Regions from separate parts of the Streptomyces sp. NPDC058457 genome, predicted to be linked through region 1. Evidence: riboswitches for the same ligand, from Rfam matches in the RefSeq annotation. Region 1 holds a riboswitch; each other region holds the start of a gene.
What was found. A riboswitch is a leader RNA that binds a small molecule or an ion and turns the genes downstream of it on or off. The one in region 1 is predicted to bind cyclic di-AMP.
Positions count from the first base shown of each region.

Region 2: another riboswitch for cyclic di-AMP. It lies ahead of ACFWPS_RS08460 (peptidoglycan DD-metalloendopeptidase family protein); the one in region 1 lies ahead of ACFWPS_RS10775 (NlpC/P60 family protein).
Region 3: another riboswitch for cyclic di-AMP. It lies ahead of ACFWPS_RS24095 (hypothetical protein); the one in region 1 lies ahead of ACFWPS_RS10775 (NlpC/P60 family protein).

Region 1 is NZ_JBHXLU010000009.1:154,075-161,535, reverse strand. It holds gene ACFWPS_RS10775 (NlpC/P60 family protein) at 82-1,227, opposite strand; cyclic di-AMP (ydaO/yuaA leader) riboswitch at 1,235-1,409, opposite strand; gene pcrA (DNA helicase PcrA) at 1,723-4,209, shown strand; gene ACFWPS_RS10765 (M23 family metallopeptidase) at 4,255-5,730, opposite strand; gene ACFWPS_RS10760 (esterase/lipase family protein) at 5,961-6,824, opposite strand; gene ACFWPS_RS10755 (cobalamin B12-binding domain-containing protein) at 7,150-7,461, shown strand, end outside.
Region 2 is NZ_JBHXLU010000007.1:108,197-115,657, reverse strand. It holds gene ACFWPS_RS08490 (Glu/Leu/Phe/Val dehydrogenase dimerization domain-containing protein) at 1-274, shown strand, start outside; gene ACFWPS_RS08485 (MFS transporter) at 287-1,447, opposite strand; gene ACFWPS_RS08480 (helix-turn-helix domain-containing protein) at 1,444-2,046, opposite strand; gene ACFWPS_RS08475 (GNAT family N-acetyltransferase) at 2,045-2,566, shown strand; gene ACFWPS_RS08470 (TetR/AcrR family transcriptional regulator) at 2,635-3,237, shown strand; gene ACFWPS_RS08465 (SGNH/GDSL hydrolase family protein) at 3,282-4,067, opposite strand; gene ACFWPS_RS08460 (peptidoglycan DD-metalloendopeptidase family protein) at 4,312-5,235, opposite strand; cyclic di-AMP (ydaO/yuaA leader) riboswitch at 5,240-5,400, opposite strand; gene ACFWPS_RS08455 (alpha-galactosidase) at 5,706-7,461, opposite strand, start outside.
Region 3 is NZ_JBHXLU010000030.1:102,587-110,047, forward strand. It holds gene ACFWPS_RS24075 (hypothetical protein) at 1-1,310, opposite strand, end outside; gene ACFWPS_RS24080 (flavodoxin family protein) at 1,413-1,871, opposite strand; gene ACFWPS_RS24085 (lipase family protein) at 1,925-3,241, opposite strand; gene ACFWPS_RS24090 (DUF1996 domain-containing protein) at 3,534-5,489, opposite strand; cyclic di-AMP (ydaO/yuaA leader) riboswitch at 5,907-6,083, shown strand; partial or broken gene ACFWPS_RS24095 (hypothetical protein) at 6,094-7,461, shown strand, end outside.

The DNA.
Region 1 (7,461 bases):
GGCGCCCGGATCGTTGAGGTGAGAGCAGGTGCGGGGGGAGTGCCTGGGGGCGCCTGATGGGTGGTGGGCGCCCCCGACGGATCAGGCCGGGCGTACCACGCTGTGGATGATCGACTCACCGCCGTAGTAGATCGACTCCTCCCGGACGTACGCGCCGGGCTTGGGGGCGTGGATCATCATGCCGTTGCCGATGTAGATGCCGACGTGGCTGACGTCGTCGTAGAAGAAGACCAGGTCGCCGGGGCGGGCGTCGGCGAGGGAGACGGTGGTGCCGGCGTTCACCTGGTCGTAGGTGGTGCGCGGCAGGGAGACGCCCGCGGCCTTCCAGGCGGCCTGGGAGAGCCCGGAGCAGTCGTAGGAGCCGGGGCCGGTGGCACCCCACACGTACGGCTTGCCGATCTGCGCGCGGGCGAAGGCGATCGCCTTGGCGGCCTTCGTGGCGTAGGCGGAGGAGGAGCCGGAGGAGGAGCCGCTGGACGTCGAGGGCGACGAGGACGACGAGGCCTCCTGGTCGGCGGCCGCGGCCTGCTGCTTCGCCAGCTCCGCCGCCTTGCGGGCCGCCGCTTCCTCCTGTTGCTTCTCGATCGCCGCCAGCCGGGCCTTCTCCGCGGCCGTCAGCTGCGACAGCAGCTCTCGCGCGGAGGCCAGCTTCGTCTGGACGGTGGTCTTGGCGGTTTTGAGTTCGTCCTGCGTCTCGGTGAGCGTTTCGAGGCTCCGGGCGGCCTCCTGGCGCTTCTTCATGGTCGCGGACTGCTGTGTGACGTAGTCGTCGACCGCGCCCTTCTGGCGCGAGGTCAGCCGGCTCATCAGCTGCGTCTGGTCGAAGTAGTCCTGCGGAGTGTCCGCGAGCAGGAAGGTCGCCGTGTCGGGGGCGTCGGCCCCGGTCCGGTACTGGGCCGCGGCGAACGAACCCAGCTCCTCACGCGCCTTGTTCAGCCGGTCCGTGCGCTCGGCGACGTCGTCGAGCAGGGTGTCGACCTGCTTGCGCTGCGTGCCGGTGCGCTCCTTGGCCGCGTTGTACTTCTCGGTCGCCGACTCGGCCTGCCGGTAGAGGGCGTCGACCTTCTTCTCCACCTCCTCCAGGCTCGGCTTGCCGTCCGCGGGGGGTGCGGCCTCGGCCGTCTGGGAGAACAGGGCCACGGAGGTGAGGGCGGCGGTGGCCAGCGCGGGAGTGCGTATGCCAGCCGCGCGCGTTCCTGACGGCCGGGACTTGCGGTGCGACGCCAACTGAGGCGACTCCTTCCAGTGTTCCGCCTACCGAGTTAGCTGTCGGGTTCGGGCGGGTGGTTCGGAAGGGTTGCCCTACGGTCCGCTCCCCTGAGGGGAGTCGGGACCGATTCACCCCGGGATCGGTGTGGGTCCCCGGCTCCGGATGCGCGGCGGCGCCCCGGACTCGGCGGAGGCCGTGCGGCCCGGCGATGTTCGCCGGTGGAGGTCGTACGGCCTGCCCGGCACGCTAACCAACTCGTGTGGCCTCTGTGAAGGTTGATGTGCGATATGCCCGATACATTTTCGTGACCTTGTTGTCGGGACTCGTTCAGGCAGGGTCATTTGGGATGTTATGGGTGACTTGCCTGGAAGGGTGCCAGTGGTTCGCGGTGGGCGCTCGCGGGTCAGCGGCGTGCGCCGGCCTGCCGTGACGTAGCGGATCCGTTCGGTCACCCGGGCGAGTTTTCGGGGTGGCGGCCGGTTGTCGGTGGGGCGCCCTAGACTCGGAGAGCGATGAGCAGCCTCTTTGACGACAGCTTCCTGGCGAGCCTCCAGGCCCCCCGCGGCCATGACGAGGAACCTCCGCCGCCGCCCGAGGACGAGCACGCTCCGGAGTCGATTCCGGACGATCTGTTCGGCGGGAAGTTCGACGTGCCCCCGGACCGGGACGCCTACTACCGCGACGGCGCCGCCCGCCCGGCCCCGGACCCGGCCGCCCTCCTGGACGGGCTGAACGAGAACCAGCGGGCGGCCGTCGTGCACGCCGGCTCCCCGCTGCTCATCGTGGCCGGCGCCGGTTCCGGCAAGACCCGGGTACTCACCCACCGCATCGCCCACCTGCTCGGCGCCCGCCAGGTGCACCCGGGCCAGATCCTCGCGATCACCTTCACCAACAAGGCCGCGGGCGAGATGAAGGAGCGGGTCGAGCACCTCGTCGGCCCGCGCGCCAACGCGATGTGGGTGATGACGTTCCACAGCGCGTGCGTGCGGATCCTCCGCAGGGAGAGCAAGAAGCTCGGCTTCACCTCCTCCTTCTCGATCTACGACGCGGCCGACTCCAAGCGCCTGATGGCCCTGGTCTGCCGGGACCTGGACCTGGACCCCAAGCGCTACCCGCCCAAGTCCTTCAGCGCCAAGATCAGCAACCTCAAGAACGAGCTGATCGACGAGGAGGACTTCGCCGTTCAGGCGACCGATGGCTTCGAGAAGACCCTCGCCCAGGCCTACGCCATGTACCAGTCGCGGCTGCGCGAGGCGAACGCCCTCGACTTCGACGACCTGATCATGACGACGGTCAACCTGCTGCGCGCCTTCCCGGACGTCGCCGAGCACTACCGCCGCCGCTTCCGGCACGTCCTGGTCGACGAGTACCAGGACACCAACCACGCCCAGTACGCCCTGGTGCGCGAGCTGGTCGGCACCGGCGCGCACGGTGCGGACACCCCGCCCGGCGAGCACGACCTGCCGCCCGCCGAGCTCTGCGTCGTCGGCGACGCCGACCAGTCGATCTACGCCTTCCGGGGCGCGACGATCCGCAACATCCTCCAGTTCGAGGAGGACTACCCGAACGCGACGACGATCCTCCTCGAACAGAACTACCGCTCCACACAGACGATTCTGAGCGCGGCCAACGCGGTCATCGAGCGCAACGAGTCCCGCCGCCCGAAGAACCTGTGGACCAACGCGGGTGCGGGCGCGCAGATCACCGGCTACGTCGCCGACACCGAGCACGACGAGGCGCAGTTCGTCGCCGAGGAGATAGACCGTCTGACGGACGCGGGCGAGGCGAAGGCGGGCGATGTCGCCGTCTTCTACCGCACCAACGCGCAGTCCCGGGTCTTCGAGGAGATCTTCATCCGTGTCGGCCTGCCGTACAAGGTCGTCGGCGGCGTCCGCTTCTACGAGCGCAAGGAGGTCCGGGACGTCCTGGCCTACCTGCGGGTGCTGGCCAACCCGGAGGACTCCGTCCCGCTCCGGCGCATCCTCAACGTCCCCAAGCGCGGTATCGGCGACCGCGCGGAGGCGATGATCGACGCCCTCGCCCAGCGCGAGAAGATCAGCTTCCCGCAGGCGCTCAGGCGCGTCGACGAGGCGTACGGCATGGCCGCCCGGTCGACGAACGCGGTCAAGCGGTTCAACACGCTGATGGAGGACCTCCGTACGGTCGTGGAGTCCGGCGCCGGACCCGCCACGGTCCTGGAGGCGATCTACGAACGCACCGGATACCTGGCCGAGTTGCAGAACTCGACGGATCCGCAGGACGAGACCCGCATCGAGAACCTCCAGGAACTCGCCTCCGTGGCGCTGGAGTTCGAGCAGGAGACCGGCGAGGGCGAGCAGCCGGCCGGGCTCGCCGCCTTCCTGGAGCGGGTGGCCCTGGTAGCCGACTCCGACCAGATCCCCGACGAGGACGAGAACGGCGACGGCGTCATCACCCTGATGACCCTGCACACCGCCAAGGGCCTCGAATTCCCGGTGGTGTTCCTGACCGGCATGGAGGACGGCGTCTTCCCGCACATGCGCGCCCTCGGCCAGACCAAGGAACTGGAGGAGGAGCGGCGGCTCGCGTACGTCGGCATCACACGTGCGCGGGAGCGGCTGTACCTCACCCGTTCGTCGATGCGCAGCGCCTGGGGCCAGCCGTCGTACAACCCGCCCTCGCGCTTCCTGGAGGAGATCCCGGGCGCCTATCTGGAATGGAAGCGGACCGGGGCGATGGCGCCGGTCTCCGCCGGGCCCGCGGCGGGCGTGGCCGCCTCGCTCTCCTCCACCCGCTCGCGCTCCTCGGCCTCGGGCGCGTCCGGCTTCGCCACCCGGCGGACCTCGGAGAAGCCGGTGGTCTCGGTGGCCGTCGGCGACCGCGTCACCCACGACCAGTTCGGCCTCGGCACGGTCGTCGCGGTGAAGGGCACGGGTGGGAACGCGGAGGCGACGATCGACTTCGGCGACGCCAAGCCGAAGCGGCTGCTGCTGCGGTACGCGCCGGTGGAGAAGCTGTAGTACCACCGGGCCCCGCTGCGGCGGGGCCCGGTGGTATCGGCCAGGTCAGGTCGGGTCGAGCCCGTGGCTGCGCAGCCACGGCAGCGGGTCTATGGCGGCGCCTCCGGCCGGCCTCACCTCGAAGTGCAGGTGCGGACCGGTCGAGTTGCCGGAGTTCCCGGAGTACGCGATCGGATCGCCGGCCTTCACGGTCGTACCGGCGGCGACACGGTACGACGAGAGGTGGCAGTACCACGTCTCCGTACCGTCCTTCGCCGTCACGATCATCATGTTGCCGTAGGCGCTGTTCCACTTGGTGGAGACGACGCCGTCGGTGGCGGCCATCACCGTCGTGCCGTAGGAGACGGGGAAGTCGATGCCCGTGTGGACGGACATCCAGTTCACGCCGGCCTGGCCGAAGTAGGCGCTGAGACCCCTCTGCGTGACCGGCAGCACGTACTTCGGGCGCAGCCGCTCCTTGCGGGCCGCCTCGGCCGCCGCCTTCTTCTTCTCGGACTCCTGCTGGGCCTTGAGGTCGATGCGCTCCTGCGTCCGGCTGGCCCGGTCGGCGAAGTCGTCGGCACCCGCCGAGAGCGTCCTGAGCTGGGCGTCCAGCTTGCTGTTGGCGGCGGACGGCTTCACCGACTGCGCGTCGGAGGCGGAGGCCGTGGTGTCCTTGCCGTCGCCGGTCAGGCTGTTGACGGAGGCAGCCGCGATCCCGGCGACGCCCATCACACACACGGAGGGCACGGCGACGGTCAGCAGCGCGGACCGCTTGGGAGGCGTACGGCGGCGGGAACGCGCCCCCGCGCGGGTCGTCGCCGACGGCGTGACCGGGGTGACCTCTTCCTGGTCGTCCAGCAGTGGCGTTACTTCAGGCAGTTCGCCGGTCGCGGTCAGCGCCCCGTCGTCCGGGAAGTTCTCCGCGGGCTTCTCGAACTCCCCGAACTCCTCGTAGGGGTGCTGCTCGAACATCTGGGTCGCCGACTCGTCGAAGGAGTCGGCGGCCTGCGGTTCGTGCTCGTAGCCGGGCTCGGCGGTCTGCGCCGGGGTGCCGTCGGAGTTCCACTGCGTGGCGTCGTACACGCCGGTGTCGAACGCCTGGGTGCCCCACTCCCACTGCTGGGTCGCACCGGCCATGCCCGACTGGTCGGGCTGCAGCCAGGCGTTCGCGTTCCAATGGCCGCTGGTGTCGGCGACCGTCTCCTGCGCCGGTGCCGGGACGGTCCACGCGGTGCTGTCGTAGGCGCCGGAGTCGTAGGCGGCGTGGTGCTGGGCCGCGTACGGGTCGTAGTTCAGCGTCTGACCGCCGGCCGTCTGCCACTGCGTGGCGTCGTACCCGCCGGTGGCCTGGCCCTCGCCCGGCAGGCTGCCGAAGAGCGGGTCGCTGTGGAAGGAGGCGCCGGTGGCGGTGTGGTCGCCGTACGTGGTGAAGTCGCCGTACTGGGCTTCCTGGGTGCCGTACGGCGCGTAGTGCGCCGGATCGGCGTCGGAAGCCGGGGCCGGGGTGGTCATGGTCCCCGACGGGTGACGGTCGTTCACCAACTTCTCTTTCGCCTCGACAACAGGGGCTGCCAGAGCAGTGCGGCGACTGTACCCGGCGGTATACGGGCGCGACAATCTTCAACAGGTTTCACTGTTTCGGGAAACGGGCATTCGGCCGTGTTTCGGGGGACGACGGGCGCGGGTTTGGCCTTGTGTTCGAGGAGTGTTCGAGCGGGGGTGGGTCCAAACGGGCTCCGCCGGGCGGCCCTCGCCCGCCCGGTTCGCCCTCAGGCCACCGTCAGACCGCCCGCGATCCGCTCCTCCGCGTGTGTTTCGTCGAGGGCCTGCCGTATACCGGACGCGATCGCCGGGTGGACGGGCAGGGCGAGGTGACCGATCCCGGTCACCCGCACGTTCGTCGCCATGAGGTCCGGGTGGTCGACACGGGCTGTCTCCACCGGCTCCATCACAGAGTCGAGGTCGCTCCAGAAGCTCACGAACCGGGTGCGGCAACCGGGTGCGGGCCTGGTCAGCTCCTCGATCACCTCCGAACCCGGGCGCATCTGCCGCACGATCGGGTGCGCGTCCGCGAGCGGCACCGCCCGGGTGCCGGAGTGCGGGGTGCCGAGCGTCACCAGGGTGCGGACGCGCAGGTCGCCGCCGAGGCGCTGGACGTAGTAGCGCGCGATCAGCCCGCCGAGGCTGTGCCCGACGATGTCGACCCGGCCGCTGCCGGTGCGCTCGCAGATCTCCTCTATGTGCTGGCCGAGCAGTTCGGCGGCGGTGCGGATGTCGCAGGTCAGCGGCGAGTAGTTGAGCGACTCGACGCGCTGGCCGCCGTGCTGGGCGAGGGTGCGGCGCAGCAGGACGAAGACCGAGCGGTTGTCGATGAAGCCGTGCAGCAGCACGACCGGCGGGGCCGGCCGGACCGGCAGCCGGACCGTGCCGTCAGGCTCCGCGGACGGTGCGGGCGGCGAGGGCGGGCGGCGCTCCGGGGTGAGGCCCGTCGGGTAGAGCAGGAGATGCCCGGCCAGGATCGCGGCCTCCAGGGCTGTCGACTTCAGGAGGGCCAGCGACAGGCCGGCGAGACTGCTGGGCAGGAGGCGGCGGCAGAACGGGAGAAAAGGGTCCAGTACCCCGGTGACCTTCATCGGCCGACCTCCTGTCGGCACGCCGAGGACGACTCCGTCCCCCGTGTGCCCTCATGGGGAGGCCGGGCGGAGGCGGCGGGTACGGCTGGATACGACGACATGCCGCGTCGCCTGTCCGTACCGTCCCCGCGGACCACGCTGCGACTCCCTGACGTGTCCCGCTGTGTGTGATTTCCCCCTCTGTAACCTCCGCGAAACTGCCGGTTGCGGGATGCTGGAGATAACGTTCGTTCACTTGAGACGGGTGGCGGAACGCGCCGAATATGCGGTACTTCTCGATACGGATGGATGTTGGCGTGTTCGTTTCATGGTCATGGAGGCAGTGATGGGTGTGGCAGCCGGCCCGATCCGTGTGGTGGTGGCCAAACCGGGGCTCGACGGCCACGACCGCGGAGCCAAGGTCATCGCGCGGGCGCTGCGCGACGCGGGCATGGAGGTCATCTACACCGGGCTCCACCAGACGCCGGAGCAGATCGTCGACACGGCGATCCAGGAGGACGCCGACGCCATCGGCCTCTCCATCCTCTCCGGCGCCCACAACACCCTGTTCGCCGCGGTCATCGACCTCCTCAAGCAGCGTGACGCCGAGGACATCCTCGTCTTCGGCGGCGGCATCATCCCCGAGGACGACATCGCC
Region 2 (7,461 bases), on a different contig from region 1:
GGCGGAGGAGCGGCTCACCGCGCGCGGGGTGACGGTGCTGCCGGACGTGGTGGTGAACTCGGGCACCAACGCCTGGTGGTGGTGGACCCTGTTCGGCGACATCGGCCCCGACGCCGACGAGGCGTTCGCCCACACCCGCCGCTCGATGCGGGCCCTGGTGGAGCTGATGCTGGACCGCGCGGAGTCCGACGGCACGACCCCGCGGGCCGCCGCCCATGCCCTGGTGACCGACCGGCTGCCGGTGATCGCGGAGCGGTTCGGCTGGTACCGGTGACGCGACGCGTGCTCAGCGGCGCCCGGCCCTCAGGACGAGGAGCAGGGCCAGGAGCAGGGCCAGCAGAGCCGTGAGGGCCGTGCCCTGCCAGCCGAGTGCGTCGAGCAGGGGCGCGGCGACGGCCGTGCCCACGGCGCCGACCGTGAAGTACACCACGAGGTAGACACTGCTGAGGCTGCCCGAGCGGGCGGGGTCGAGGGCGATGACGCGGCTCTGGTTGGCGGCCTGGGCGGCGAAGCAGCCCGCGTCGAAGATGGCCAGGCCGAGGGCGGTGAGCCACGGGGTGTCCAGGCCCGTGGCCAGCAGGGCGGTGCCGGCCGCGGCGGCGACCACGGAGCCGCTGATCACCGTGCGCGGGCCGTACCGGTCGGTGAGGCGGCCGGTCAGCGGGAGCGCGGCGAAGCCGAGCAGCCCGGCCAGGCCGTAGAGGCCGATGGCGGTCGGGCCGAGGGAGTGCGGCGGCTGGGCCAGGTCCAGGGTGAGGGCGATCCAGACGAGGTTGAAGGCGAAGTACCAGAGCGCTCCGGCGGTCACCGCGCGGCGCAGCCGCGGCTGGTGCAGGAGCAGCGGGGCAAGGGCCGTCAGGGTGGCACGGTAGCCGCGGTCGGTGTGCGGCCGGTGCCGGGGCAGGAGCGTGGCCGCGGCGAGCGCGCCGAGCAGGGCGAGTGCGGCGAAGACGAGGAGCATCCGCCGCCAGCCGAGGGCGTCGGTGAGGGCGCCGCCCGCCAGCCGGCTGAGCAGGATGCCGGCCGACATGCCGGCGGCTACCAGGGCGACGCCGGTTCCGCCGCGGCCCGGCCGGGCATGGCGGCCGGCGATGTTACCGGCCTGGGCGGCCACGCTCGCGGCGGCGCCGATGAGCAGATAGGCGGCCAGGAGCACGAACGCGTCGCGCGCGGTCGCGGCGAGCGCGAGGGCCGCGGCCAGGGCGGTGAGCTGCGCGGTGACCAGGCGGTTGGGGGCGAGGTGGTCGGTGAGCGGCAGCAGCAGGGCGAAGCCGGTCATACAGCCGGCGAGGGCGGCCGTCGGCACCAGGCCGATCACGGAGAGCGGCACGTCGAGGTCGGCGGCGACCGCGGTGAGCGCGGGCTGCACGGCGTAGTTGTTCGCGATCGCCGTCCCGGCTATCGCGGCCAGCAGGAACGTGCCGCCGCGTGGCAGCGTCCGGCTCATGGCCGCGCGTCGCGGGTGAGGACGACGGCGTAACGGCACTCGGCGCCGGTGGTGTTGGCGAAGACGCGCTCGGCGGGTGCGCCGAGTTCGATGGTGTCACCGGTGTCGAGTTCGTGGACCGTGTCGCCGTCGTGGAAGGTCAGCCGGCCGTCGAGGACCCAGACGAGCTGCCGCACGAAGGCGAAGGCCGCCGCCGGATACGGGACGCTGGCGCCGGCGGGCAGCCGGATCTCGGCGATCTCCGCCGGGAAGCGCGGGCCGGTGATCTGGCGGCGCCGGTAGCCGGTGCCGGGGTCGCGCCACTCGGCGGCGTCGGTGACGCGCCGCACGCCCGGGGTGTCGGCCGCGGGCTCCTGCGCACCCTCGGCGAGGGCCAGCAGCGAGGCGACGCTGAGCTGGAAGGCGGCGGACAGCTTGCCGAGCACGACCGCGGTGGGGCTGCTCTCGCCGCGCTCGATCCGGCTGATCATCGCCGGGGAGACCCCGGAGGCGTCCGCGAGCTGCGCCAGGGTCCAGCGGCGGCGCTCCCGTTCGGTGCGGACACGGGCGGCGATCTGCCGTACCAGGGGATCCGCCGATGGTTCTACTATGTTGGACATGAATCCAATATACGAGAGAAGCGTGGTGACCGTACGTCCGGCCCGTCCCGGTGACGGGGAGGCCGTCCGCGCGATCCGCAATCACGCGATCGAGCACTCGACGGCCCTGTGGACCGAGACCCCGCAGTCCCCCGCCGAGGGGGCGGCCTGGTTCGCCACACACCTGGAGCGCGGCTCGGCGCTCGTGGCCGAAGTCGCCGAAGCCCCGGGCGAGGTGGCCGGATTCGCGGTCTACGGCCCGTGGCGCGCGCTGGACGGCTACCGGCACACGGTGGAGAACTCCGTCTACGTCCGCGAGGGCAGGCACGGGCTCGGCATCGGCTCCGCGCTGCTGGGCCCCCTCGTCGCCACGGCACGCGAGGCCGGCCACCACGTGATGATCGCCGGTATCGAGGCCGGGAACGCCGCGTCGATCCGGCTGCACGACCGGTTCGGCTTCGAGCACGTCGGGACGGTCCGGGAGGTGGGCACCAAGTTCGGCCGCTGGCTGGACCTGACGATCATGCGGCTGCCCCTGTGACGGTCGCGCGGCTGCCGCCGCCCCGGGACGCCGACGCGGGCAGTGCGACAACCGATTAGGGTGACCGCGTGGCGAGAGTGCGGTTGAGTGTGGCCGAGCGGCGGGAGGAGCTGCTGCGGGCCGCCATCGAGCAGATCGAGATGCGGGGCGTGGCGGCGGTGCGGATCGCCGATGTCGCCTCGACCCTCGGCGTGAGCAACGCGCTGGTGCTGTACCACTTCTCGACGAAGGAGAAGCTGGTCGCGGCCGCCTTCACCTACGCCGCCGAGGACGACCTGACGCATCTGCGCAAGCTGCTGGGCCGCCGTACGTCGGCGCTGCGCCGGTTGCGGGCGGCGGTGCGCTGGTATGCGCCGACGGGGCAGGCGAAGGGCTGGCGGCTGTGGATCGAGGGCTGGGCGGTGGCGTTGCGGGAACCCGCGCTGCGGGACGTCACCAAGGGCCTGGACCAGCGGTGGAAGGCGGCGATCGCCGAGGTCATCGCCGAAGGGGTGGCCGCGGGCGAGTTCCGGTGCCCCGACCCCGCGGCGGCGGCGCTGCGGCTGACGGCCCTGCTCGACGGGCTCGCCGTCCAACTGACGTCGTACCCGGGTGCCGTGCCCCGCTCCCGGGCGCAGGAGTGGGTCGACGAGGCCCTGGCGCGCGAACTGGGGCTGCCGGAGGAGAAGTAAGGGGCGGCCCGCCGTGAGGCCACCCCTTACCTGCCCGTGCCGTCTCAAGCCACGGAAGCGATCCGCATCTTGATGTCGTCCGGGGAGAGCGCCCCCTTGGCCGTCACGTGGTCGCCTGACGACTCGCCGCGCAGTCGGCGCCCTATCCAGGGGACCAGGTACTCACGGGCCCAGTGCACGTCGTCGCGGCGGACCTCCAGGGTGCCGCGGGGCGGCAGCGGCGGCCAGGGCTGGTCCGGGTCGGCCGGCACGTCGACGCCGAGCGCCTGGCCGGCGCGCAGGGCCACGCGCGTGTGCCCCTCGGGCGAGAGGTGCAGGCGGTCGTCGTCCCAGGCCCGCCGGTCCTGCACGGTCTTCAGGGACCACAGGTCCAGGACCGGGCAGCCGTACCGGTCGGCGATGGCCCTGACGTGCCCGTTGTACGTGGCGATCTTGCCGCGCATGTGCTTGAGGACGGGCACGCCCCGGGTGTCGAACCCGGTGGTCACCAGCACCGTGCCGATGGCCTCGGTCAGTTGGGCCACGGCCCGCTCGAACCGCTCGGCCACCTCGTCGGGGTCGGTGCCGGGGCGGATGATGTCGTTGCCGCCCGCGCAGAAGGAGACCAGATCCGGGGCGAGTGCCAGGGCCTGCGGCACCTGGTCCGCCACGATCTGGTCGAGCAGTTTCCCGCGCACGGCTAGGTTGGTGTACTCGAAGTCGCCCTCGGGCCGGCGGTCCGACAGCAGTACCGCGAACCGGTCGGCCCAGCCGACGAACGCCCCGTCGGGGCCGGGGTCGCCGACGCCCTCGGTGAAGCTGTCCCCCACCGCCGCGTACGACCCGATCACTGATGCATTGTCACTCTTCGAATCGTCTCCCACATCGGACCATGATTCACCTTCGGCTGTGACCTACGCGACCGTAATAAGGGGTTGACGTTCGGTGAGATAAGACACTTTTAAATACTTTGCCAAGCCTGGAATAAGGCTCCGATCAGGGGCGTTGACGTGTCGATCGTCCAACGCCGAATGCCGGGCCCGGTGATCCGGGCCCGGCATTCGACGTGCGTGTCGGACCGGTGCGGGTGCCGGGTCAGCCGACGGCGAGGCCCTTCCAGCGGAGGTAGGCGACCGGGTCCACGTCCGAGCCGTAGTCGGGGGTGGTACGGATCTCGAAGTGGAGGTGCGGGCCGGTGACGTTGCCGGTGGCGCCGGAGAGGCCGATCTGCTGACCCGCCGTCACGGTCTGGCCGACCGAGACGGAGAGGGCGGAGAGGTGGCCGTACTGCGCGTAGTAGCCGTCGGCGAGCCGGATGACGACCTGGTTGCCGTAGGCGCCGCCCCAGCCCGCCGTGACGACCGTGCCCGCGCCGACGGCCTTCACCGGGGTGCCGGTCGGGACGACGAAGTCGACGCCCGTGTGGTAGCCGCTGGACCACATGCTGCCGGCGACGTGGTAGCCGGTGCCGACGGTGGCACCGGTGACCGGCAGGGTGAATCCGGACGCGGTCGTCGCCGAGCCGTCCGAGCCGTCCGAGGAGGAGGCCGATGACGAGGTGGACGACTGCGGGTTCGACGGTGCCTCGTAACGGGAGCCGGAGTCCGCGGTGTCCGTCGTCGCGGCGTGACGGCCGCCGAGCGTGAGCCTGAGGCCGGGGTGGATCAGCGAGGGGTTGTCGCCGACGGCCTCCCGGTTCTCGGCGTAGAGCCGGTGCCAGCCGCCGCGGACGTGGTGCTCGCGGGCGATCTTCGAGAGGTAGTCGCCGGGCACCACGGTGTAGACGCGGTGCGCGGAATGCGCGGCGGAATTCTTCGCGGCCGTCTCCTTCACCGCGGTCTTCTCGGCCGCCGGAAGCGACTGCATGGCCTTTTCGGAAACGGACTGCGAGGTGGCCGCGTGGGCGCCGGTGGCCCCCATGAGCGGCAGAGCCAGCGCGGCGCCACCGGTTCCGGCGACGGCCATCGAGCGGGTGAAACGCTGGGGCTTGGGGCGGCGGTGCTTACCCTTCGCGGGCATGGCGCATTCCTCTCCGACGCCTGCGAGGTGAGCTGTCGGGTTCGGGCTGGAGCTGCCCGGCCACGCTCCGTCACGCGGCTACACCCCTAGCCGTCCCGGGAACCGGAACAGGCGGTCATACCTGGTGGGTCCCCCGCTCCTGCCGGGCACGGGTGAGTGTGTGGGGACTCCGGCCGGCGGCAGGATTCGGCGTTCCGTCCGGAAGTGTGGCGAACGTAAGCGAGTAAGACGCACCCGGACAAGCGGCCGGTTCCGCCTGTCCGGTTTTCACTTGATCCGTTACCGGAAATCCCGGTCACCCTCCGTGAATTCCTGTCTATTCAGTTTTCCAACCTTCTCGCAAAGCACCGGAATTACGTGAGCATGACGCGCGACGGACGGTCACGAATATGACGCTCCTCACGCACGTCACGCCACGTCACCTCATTCCAGAGCGAGTTGTAATGAAGGCGCCAATTCGGGCAGATGCGTCAGATCCGGCGGAGTCGGATGACCGACGCATCCAGGTCACCCTTCAGTCCGGTGTGCAGCCCGTGGTGCAACAGGACGGCACCCCGATACACTTCGCCCGTTTCGCGGCATTCGTACGACGCCGCGGGGTCGAGGCCCTGCAGCCGCAGCGCCGGCGCCGGCTCGCCGTAGCTCTGGGCCTGCAGCCAGGCGAGGACGACGGTCTCGCCGCCGAGCGTGTACTGCACCGCGCTGAGCCCGCCGGTGGGCGGCCGCAGCCGGAACTGGTCGCCGCGCTGCACCAGGGGCCGGATCTCCTTGTAGAGCTCCACCCAGCGGCCGGCCTCGGCGAGCTCCTCCTCGGTCCACTGCGAGAGGTCGCCGCCGACCCCGAGCGCCCCGGCCATCGAGCTGATGAAGCGGAAACGCAGACTGCTGACCCGGCCGTTGAGCTGGTGGTTCGGACTGTCGGTGACCCAGGCGGACATCACCCGGGCGGGGTGGATCTGGCTGAAGCCGTGCTGGATGGCGAGCCGGTCCAGCGGGTCGGTGTTGTCGGAGGTCCACACCTCGTCGGTGCGGCTCATGATGCCGAGGTCGATCCGCCCGCCACCGCCGGAGCAGGACTCGATGGCGACGTTCGGGTGGGCCGCGCGGATCCGGTCGAGAAGGGCGTACAGCCCGCGGACGTGGTCGACCCACAGGCGCTGCGGGTAGGGCTCGCCGGGCCAGCCCGCGTCGGTGAAGCAGCGGTTGAAGTCCCACTTGACGTAGTCGATCGGGGCGCTCGACAGCAGGGTGTCGAGCTGCTCCCAGAGGTACTCCTGGACGTCCTCGCGGGCCAGGTTGAGGACGAGCTGGTTGCGCAGTTCCGTCCGCTTTCGTCCCTCCTGGTACTGCACCCAGTCGGGGTGGGCGCGGTACAGGTCGCTGTCCGCGTTCACCATCTCGGGCTCGACCCAGATGCCGAACTGCATGCCGAGGGCGTGCACGTAGTCGGCGAGGGGCTTGAGGCCCTTGGGGAAGCGGTCCGGGTTGGGCGTCCAGTCGCCGAGGCCGGCGCGGTCACTGGTGCGGGCGCCGAACCAGCCGTCGTCGACCACGAACAGCTCCACGCCGATCGCCGCGGCCCGCCGGGCGAGGGTGGCCTGCTGCTCCTCGGAGATGTCGAAGGTGGTGGCCTCCCAGGAGTTGAACAGCACGGGCCGGTCCCGGTCGGCGTCCGGGATGATGTACGCCCGCTGGTAGGCGTGCCAGGCACGGCTCGCCCCGCCGAAGCCGCCGTCGGTCCACAGGCCCGCGAAGACCGGGCTGGTGTACGACTCGCCCTCGGCCAGCATCAGCAGGCCGGAGTCGTCGTAGCCGGCGCCGCCGGTGATCTGCACGCGCGCGTCCGGGAGTTGGGCGACGGCGATCCGCCAGGAGCCGGACCAGCCGAGCGCACAGCCCCAGACCTCGCCGCGCTCCTCGGTGGCGTCGGTGTCGAGGGCGACCCAGGGCAGGTGCTGGTGGCCGGTGTGGCCGCGGCGGCTGCCGATGACCTTCTCGCCGTAGGTGAGGGGGCCGCTGGTGAGGCGGGACTCGGCGGCCCAGCGGCCGTGCAGCTGGGAGAGCCGCCAGCCCTCGCGGTCGGGGAGCGTCCAGGCGGCGGGGTCGGCGCGGAGCAGCTCCACGCGCGCGTGCCCCTCGTTGCCGACGGTCACCCGGCGCTCCACGACGTCGCCGCGCATCCGGTAGTGCAGGGTGATGAGGATCGCGTCGTCCCGGAAGCGCAGC
Region 3 (7,461 bases), on a different contig from region 1:
GGGTCGAGGGCCCGGTCGACGTCCGCCCGGGCCTGCGGGATCACCGTCTCCAGGTGGTCGATGTAGACGCGGAGCAGGTGGCAGAGCGGGAACTCGCGGGTAGGGCCGGAGTAGTCGACCCGGTACCGGTTGGGGTGCGGGGCGCCGGGGCCGTCCAGGACCGGGACGATGTCGTGCCGGTTGGTGATGCCGGCGACCCAGGTGCGCGGGTCGGCTGGTCTGCGGTCGTCGGCCCGCGCGCCGACGGCGACCACGTGGGTGACCCGGTAGGCGCGGCAGAACTCGTCGTCCTGTGCGAGGTTCAGCAGCGCGGTCCCGCCCTCGCCGTGCCCGATCAGCGCGAGGTCGGCGCCGCGCGGGATGCCGTGGTCACGGATCGCCAGCAGGATCGAGCGGGTGTACGGCGAGTCGGTCAGGAACAGGTTGCGCCAGGCGCCGGCGAAGTCCTGCGGGGAGTCGTCGCGGGGGCGGCCGGGGGCCGTGCCGGGCGCCTGGACGACGTACCGGAGCACGCCGTCGGGGCCGCGTACCTCCTGGACGAGGACGCGGCCGTCGCCGGCGAGCACGTCGATGTTGCGCAGGAAGCCGAGGAAGGAGCCCTCGGTGGCGATGGACCGGGCCTCCTGGGCGGACAGTTCGACGACCTGGGCGGCGCCCTCGCCCCGGCCCGGGGCGGAGAGCCGGGCGGCGTCGAGGCCCCCGCCCGGGACGGCGGTCAGCTCCCGGCCCGCGGCCAGTGCCCAGGCGGTCTCGTCGCTCAGCGGGTCCTCGTCCAGCAGGCCCCGGACGGCGAGGAGTTCGGCCAGGATCGGGGCGAGCGCGGACAGGGAGCGCTGGGCCCCCTGGTCCTTGAAGAGGGCCCGCAGCGCGCGGACGGCCTCCGGGTCGTGGTCGGCGGTGACGGCGTCCGTCAGCCGTCGTATGCCCGGGTCGTGCCCGAACTCGGGGTGGTCCAGGAGTACGGCGGCGATCCTGAGCCGCAGCGAGCTGACCGCCACCTGCGCGGCCAGGCTCTCCCGGCCCAGCGCCTCCCCCGCCGCGCCGAGCAGATGTCCGACGCCGTCCGGCGCGACGATCGCCGAGCCGCCGAGGCCCTGCTTGTTGGTGAGCGTCCGCAGCAGCGCCCAGCGGGCGGCCAGGCCGGTGCGCGGGCGGCGGCGCGCGGAACCCGTCAGCGCCGGGGAGAACAGGACGGAGCTGGTCCGCGCGGAGACCTCGCGGATACCCTCGGCGACGGCCACCACGTCACGGGCGCGGTCCCGCAGCATCTCCTTCGCGGGCGGCCCGGAGGCACGGCGATGCGCTGCCATCCGACGCTCCCTGGGATCGACGACATGGCCTGGTCCCATCGTGTGCCCTGGATCCGGCGCCCGCACCTTCGTCCGTCCGGGTGACCCGCCCCCGGAGACAGGTCAGGCGTCGGCGGCGAGGCCGGCGGCGACCGTCGCGCCCAGTTCCCAGCACGCCTCGATGTCGGCCTTGCCGGGCTCACCGGTCACCGTGACCGGTTCGGCCGCCCGGCGCCAGCCGAGGCCGGTGGTGATGGAGTCGAGGGCGCGCAGGGCGCCCGTGACGTCGTTGCCGCCGTGCACATAGGCGCCGAAGGGGCGGCCGCGCGTCTCGTCCAGGCAGGGGTAGTAGATCTGGTCGAAGAAGTGCTTCAGGGCTCCGGAGAGGTAGCCGAGGTTGGCCGGGGTGCCGAGGAGGTATCCGTCGGCCGCGAGCACGTCGGCGGCGGTGGCGGACAGCGCCGCCCGCCGTACGACCCGCACGCCCTCGATCTCCGGGGTGGTCGCCCCGGAGACCACGGCCTCGAACATGGCTTGGCAGTGCGGTGAGGGCGTGTGATGGACGATCAGCAAGGTGGGCACACCGGCACCCTGCCGTGCGGTGCCCGCCGACGGCAAACGGCTGCGGGCGGCGCTCAGGGCTGTACGGGCATGCTCCAGCAGTTGGAGACGGCCGGTACGCCGGACAGCCGGGCCGTGAGCCAGGCGATTGCGTCGCCCTGGTCGGTGAGGAGGGGTTCGAGGTGGTTCAGCAGGGCGCGGCCCGCGTCCGGCAGGAGGACCGGCACGTAGGTGACGTTCGCGCCCTCGTCGCACCAGTTCACCGCGAGCCGCCGCGCCTGCGCGTGCGGGACGAGGTCGTCGCTGACGCCGGTGGCCAGCCGGACCGGGCTCGTCGGCGCGGTCCTGCCGATGCGCTGTTCGTCGAGGAAGGTCTGGAGGGCGGGCTCCTCGGCGACGACCTCGGAGATGGAGCTGCCGTCGTTCGTCCAGGCGGAGCTGTGTACGGAGCCGTAGGCGAGGAGCGCGTCCCCGACGCACATCGTGGACAGGTCGGCGAGGGCGGCCCGGCCCGCCGCGCCGAGGTGGGCGTCGACGATCGGTCCGAGCGCCGGGTCGGCCTGGACGAAGCCGTTGACCGCCCAGCCGAGGGCGCCGGCCAGGTCGCTGCCGTCGATGGCCGCGGTGACGGCGGTGAGTTCGGCGGGCGGGGCCCCCGCGTAGGTGCCGGAGAGGGTGATGTCCGGGGCGTAGGCGGGCTGGAGCTCGGCGGCCGCGGCGGCCGCGCCGCCGCCCTGGCTGTAGCCGAACAGGCCCACCCGCGAGGCGGCGGTGACCGAGGCGCCGGGGAGGTTCCGGGCGGCGCGTACGGCGTCCAGGACGGCGTGGGCGCCGTCGAGCCGGTTGACGTAGGTGTGGAGCCGGTCCGTGGCGCCGAGCCCGACGTAGTCGGTGACGACGACCGCGACGCCCTCGGCCAGCAGCCGGTAGATCGACAGGTCCTCGTAACCGACGGACACCGTCTGGCCGTTGAGGACCAGTGGGTACTGCAGGCCCATGGAGGCGGCGCACTGGTCGCCCTGTCCCATGGTGCCGGGGGCCAGCGCGACCAGCGGGCGGGCGCCGGGGCCGAGCCAGGGTGCGGTGGGCTCGATGTAGGCGCCGGTGACGGCGACGGGGTCGCCCGCCGAGTCGGTGGACTTGTACATCAGCCGGGTCGCGCTGCCCGGCAGCGGGCCGGGCAGGCTCGGCAGGCTCAGGGCCAGCGGGAGGGGTTCGCTGCGGACGAGGGCGCCGTCGGCCGTGGGCAGGGGGGCCGGCGGGTCGTAGAAGGCGGGGATGGTGACACCCCTGGAGACCTCCGCCTGGGAGGCCGTGGCCTGCAGGGTCTGGAGGCAGAGGCAGGCGGCAGCGGCGAGGGCGGTGGCCAGCAGGCGAACGCGGGCAGGCATGGGGAACCTCCTGGACGTGCTGGACGTGGGAGGTGCGGAGGACGTCCCCGGAGCGGCCGACGGGGCGGGTGCGGTTTACCCGACGGTAACGAGAAATGCCTTACCGGCGGTAGCAGCCGTCAGGTTACGGTTCAGTAATGTGACGCGCAGTCAACAGCGGTCCCGTGGACGCACATTCGCCCGAGAGCCCCGTCGACATGCACCCGGGCGGGCCCGACAGCGCGGAGCACGATGAGATGCTCCGCGCGTTCGAGCCCGCCCGGGACGCGCCGCGCGCGGCGTTCGAGAAGGGTCAGACCGAGTTGCGCCGGGTGCGCCACAGCAGCGCGCCCCCGGAGGCCAGCAGCAGCCCGCCGAAGACCGCGGGCCACAGGTGGGCGCCGGTCTCGGCGAGACCGCCCTGGACCGCCTGGGGCTCGGTCTGGGAGCCGGTGGCCGGGGTCTCCTGACCGGCCGGGGCGGCGACCGCGGTGTCGGTCGGCGTGGCGGCGGCAGCAGTGGTCGGCGCCTCGGTGTCGGGCCGCTGCGTCGGCTTGCTGATGACGCCGCCGCCCGACGACTTCGTGGTCGACGTCTTCTTCGGCGACGCGGTCGCGTAGACCCTCGGCAGCTCGGTGCCGCCGGCGGCGGGGGTGGAGGCGCTGTCCGAGGCGGGGGCGGTCTCGGTGACCGGGGTGTCGGCCGGGGGCTCGGACGACGGCTGCTCGGTCACCGGCTCGGACGGCTCCGCGCTCTGCGTCTCGGCCGGCGGGGCGACCGGGCTCGCGGTGTCGCTCCGCTCGGACGGCTCCGCACTCTCGGCCGGCGGCTGCTCGTCGGCCCCCGCACCGCACTTGCGGCCGGAGTTGATGCAGTCGACCATCTTCCGCATCAGGCTCTCGTCGAAGACGTTGATGAAGTCGCCGTGGTCGGTGACCGGCTTGTGCAGCTGCTCGGGGAACGAGTCCACCGCGAACAGCGGGACCGTGCGGCCGCCGTCCTGGAGGCTCGGCGCGTCCACGGCGTAGACGATGCGCTGCACCAGCTGCGGGATGGCCTGGAATCCGGCCGGGCAGCTGCCGTCGGGGGCTTCGAAGGCCACATGGGTGCGGTGGTTGGCGCTGTCGATGTTCCGGCCGTCCCAGCAGCTCTGGAACCTGAACGTGCGCACGACGTCACTGCCCGAGGGGCAGAGCGGGTACTTGTCCTTGAGCTGCCGGTCCTCGTAACCGGTACAGCTCCAGGAGGCGTTGGCGTTGGCCGGGCCGTTGACGAACGCCTTGGCGTCACCGGTGATGATGCGCAGCAGCCGCGGCATCTCGGTGACCTTGGAGGTCGGGTTGCCCTCGAAGGTCAGCGTGACCTCCTTGGCCGTGACGATCTGTCCGGCGTTGCCCTCGGTGCCGCCGCCCGGCTTGTCGGCGTCCCGCTCCTCCTTGCCGTTCTGCAGCCGCAGCACGGGCCAGTAGTACGTGGATTTGTCGCCCTGGTCCGCGCAGCTGGTGGCGGCGTTCGCCAGGTCCTGGTCGCTGGCGAAGGCGTTGTTGGACTGGTTGCCGATGTAGTCGTGGAAGTGGTGGGCGCCGTTGGAGACACCGGGCGCGACGATCACGTTGTCGGAGTTGAACAGGCCGTTCGCGTTGACGCCGCAGCTGGAGGAGAAGGTGCCGGTGGAGCCGCCGGACTGTTCGGCCGGGGTGTTGGCATTGGGCTGCACCGAGGTGATGTCCGCGTAGTCGGCGGCGACCGGGCCGTTGCCGCCCTGGCCGCCGGCGCCGGTGCCCTGACTCGGCGCGGCACTGCCCTGCCCGCTCTGGCTCGGCGTGGCACTGCCCTGGGGGGCCGCGGACTGCCCGTCGCCCTGGTTGGAGGAGCGCAGGGTGCAGGCGGCGAGGTCGTCCAGGCCCTGCGGGCGGTCGCCCTCACGGCCGATGGCGTCGGCGATGCGCTGGAGCGACTCGGACCGCTTCTCCTTCAGCGGGTTCATGATCGTCTGGTCGGCGAGGCCGGGGTTCTGCTCGATCGCCGCGGCGGACTCCGTGAGTTGCTGGTAGGCCGCCACGATCTGCTGGTCCAGCTGGGCGAGTTCGTTGTCGACGTCGGCCCGCGCCCCGTCGGGTACCGCCGTCAGCCGGCCGCCGACGTCGGGGCAGTAGATGGTGGGCGCGGACAGCACCTGGCCGGTGGCGACCTGGGCCTGCTGGTCCCCGCCGCCCTCGGTGGCCGAGGCATAGACGTTCACCGCGACCAGTCCTCCGCCGCCGAGCATCAGGGCGACCGCTGCGAAGGTCGCGCGTTGTGCGCCGGTCGGGCGTCTGCGCCTGTTGCGTCTCAAGGTCGTTCCCCTGCGTCTCGTGGTCGGCCGGACATGGAAATCCCCGGCCTTATACGGGCCGCGGCGCCACTGTGTTCAACAGACCCACGAATTCACGGCGACCTCACAGAAAGCGCGTGTTCCGGAACAGTTCCGGAACAGGGCGACGCGACCGACGGCAACGCCCCGGTGACCCAGAGAAAGCAATGGATGCGCGCGAAATGCCGTCCCGTGCGGTCGAGTTCCGAACGCTAAGACGAACATCACAAATACGTATCGGACATTACGCACTTCAACCTTCACACGAGTGACACAAGTTGGCTAAGTTGACGGGCAAGCCGCTCGGCTCCCCCCGGCGAATCCCGTCGGGCCGCGCGGCCTCCGCCGAATCCGGCGCCTCCCAGGGGCGTATCCGGAACCGGGGACCCAACCGAACCACTGGGGTGAATCGGCCGAACGTCCGTGAGGACGGCGGCCGTAGGGCATGCCTTCCGGACTTCACCGCCCGAACCCGACAGCTAACTCGGTAGGCGGAGTACGGAAGGAGCACGACCCCTCAATGGCGCCCGAGAGCCGTGACGAGGTTCGACAGCGGATCGACAGCCTCTACGACCAGGCCGAGAACGCCACCGGGAACTACAACGCCACGCGCGCGATGAGCGGGGGTTCGCGCTCCCGCGGTGTCCCGCTGTTCAAGCGGTCCCGTCGCGACGACCCGGGCCTCGACAACATCGCCCGGGAGTGGTTCGAGGGCGCCCGTTCGAAGCTGGGGCCGAGCGTCCCGGCCGCACTCCCCTCCGACCGGCAACCCGCCCGGCCCGGTCCGCGGCGGCCCGTCAGCGCCATGGCCGCCGACCTGCTCGGCCAGTTGGAGGGCTCCGGCCCGGCCCGGCTGGAGCTGACCGCGGGTCCGTCCGCGCAGACCGACATCGAGGTCGTCCGCGAGCCGCAGCGCCCGAGGCTGGAGCAGCGCGCGGTGGCCGCGCTCGAACCGGCCCCGGCAGCCCAGCCCGTGCCGACCGCACAGACCCCGTGGCCCACACCCGAGGCCCAGGCCGCGGCGCAGCAGTGGGCGGCGGCTCCCGCCGTCGGCATACCGAGCCAGCGGACCGACAGCGGCTCCTTCCGGGCCGACGCCCTCGCCGCCACCCGCGCGATCCCCGCGGTGACCGAGACGGGCGGCATCCCGATCGTGTCCGCGACCGACACCGGTACGTTCCGCATCATGACCCCGGGCGGTACCGGCGCCAGCCGTGCCACACCCCCGGCGGACCCGACCGGCTTCCGCGTCATGACCCCGGGCGGCTCGGGCACCGGCGGCTTCCCTGGTACGCCTCCGATGGACGCGGGCCCCGCCCCCGCCCCTGCCCAGGCCGCGGCTCCGACTCCGGCGGACACCAGCGGCTTCCGCATCATGACCCCGGGCGGCTCGGGCGCCGGGGCGTTCCCGGGTGTGCCTCCCATGGACATGAGCACCGCCCAGGCCGCGGCTCCGGCTGTGGGGGACAGCGGTTCCTTCCGCATCATGACGCCGGGCGCCACGGGCTCGTTCCCGATGCCGAACTCGTCCGACGCGGGAGCCTTCCCGACCGCGGACCCCATGAGCACCAGCGTGTTCCCGACCGCCGCCCCCACCGACTCCGGCGCCTTCCCGACCGCGGCGCCCGCCGCCGCTGCTCCCGCCCCGGCTCCGATGGACATGGGCGGCTTCCGGGTCATGTCGCCGAACGCGACCGCCGGTTACGCCGAGATGCCCCAGGCCGCCGCCGACACCGCCTACGCCGCCGGCGCGTACTCCACGGCGGCCCCCGCCACCCCCGCGCCCATGGCCCCCATGCAGCCGGCCGCCTCCTACGCCACGGCGCCCGCCCCCGACATGACCGGCGCCGCCTACGCGTACGCCGGAGACATGCCGCCCACCGACGCC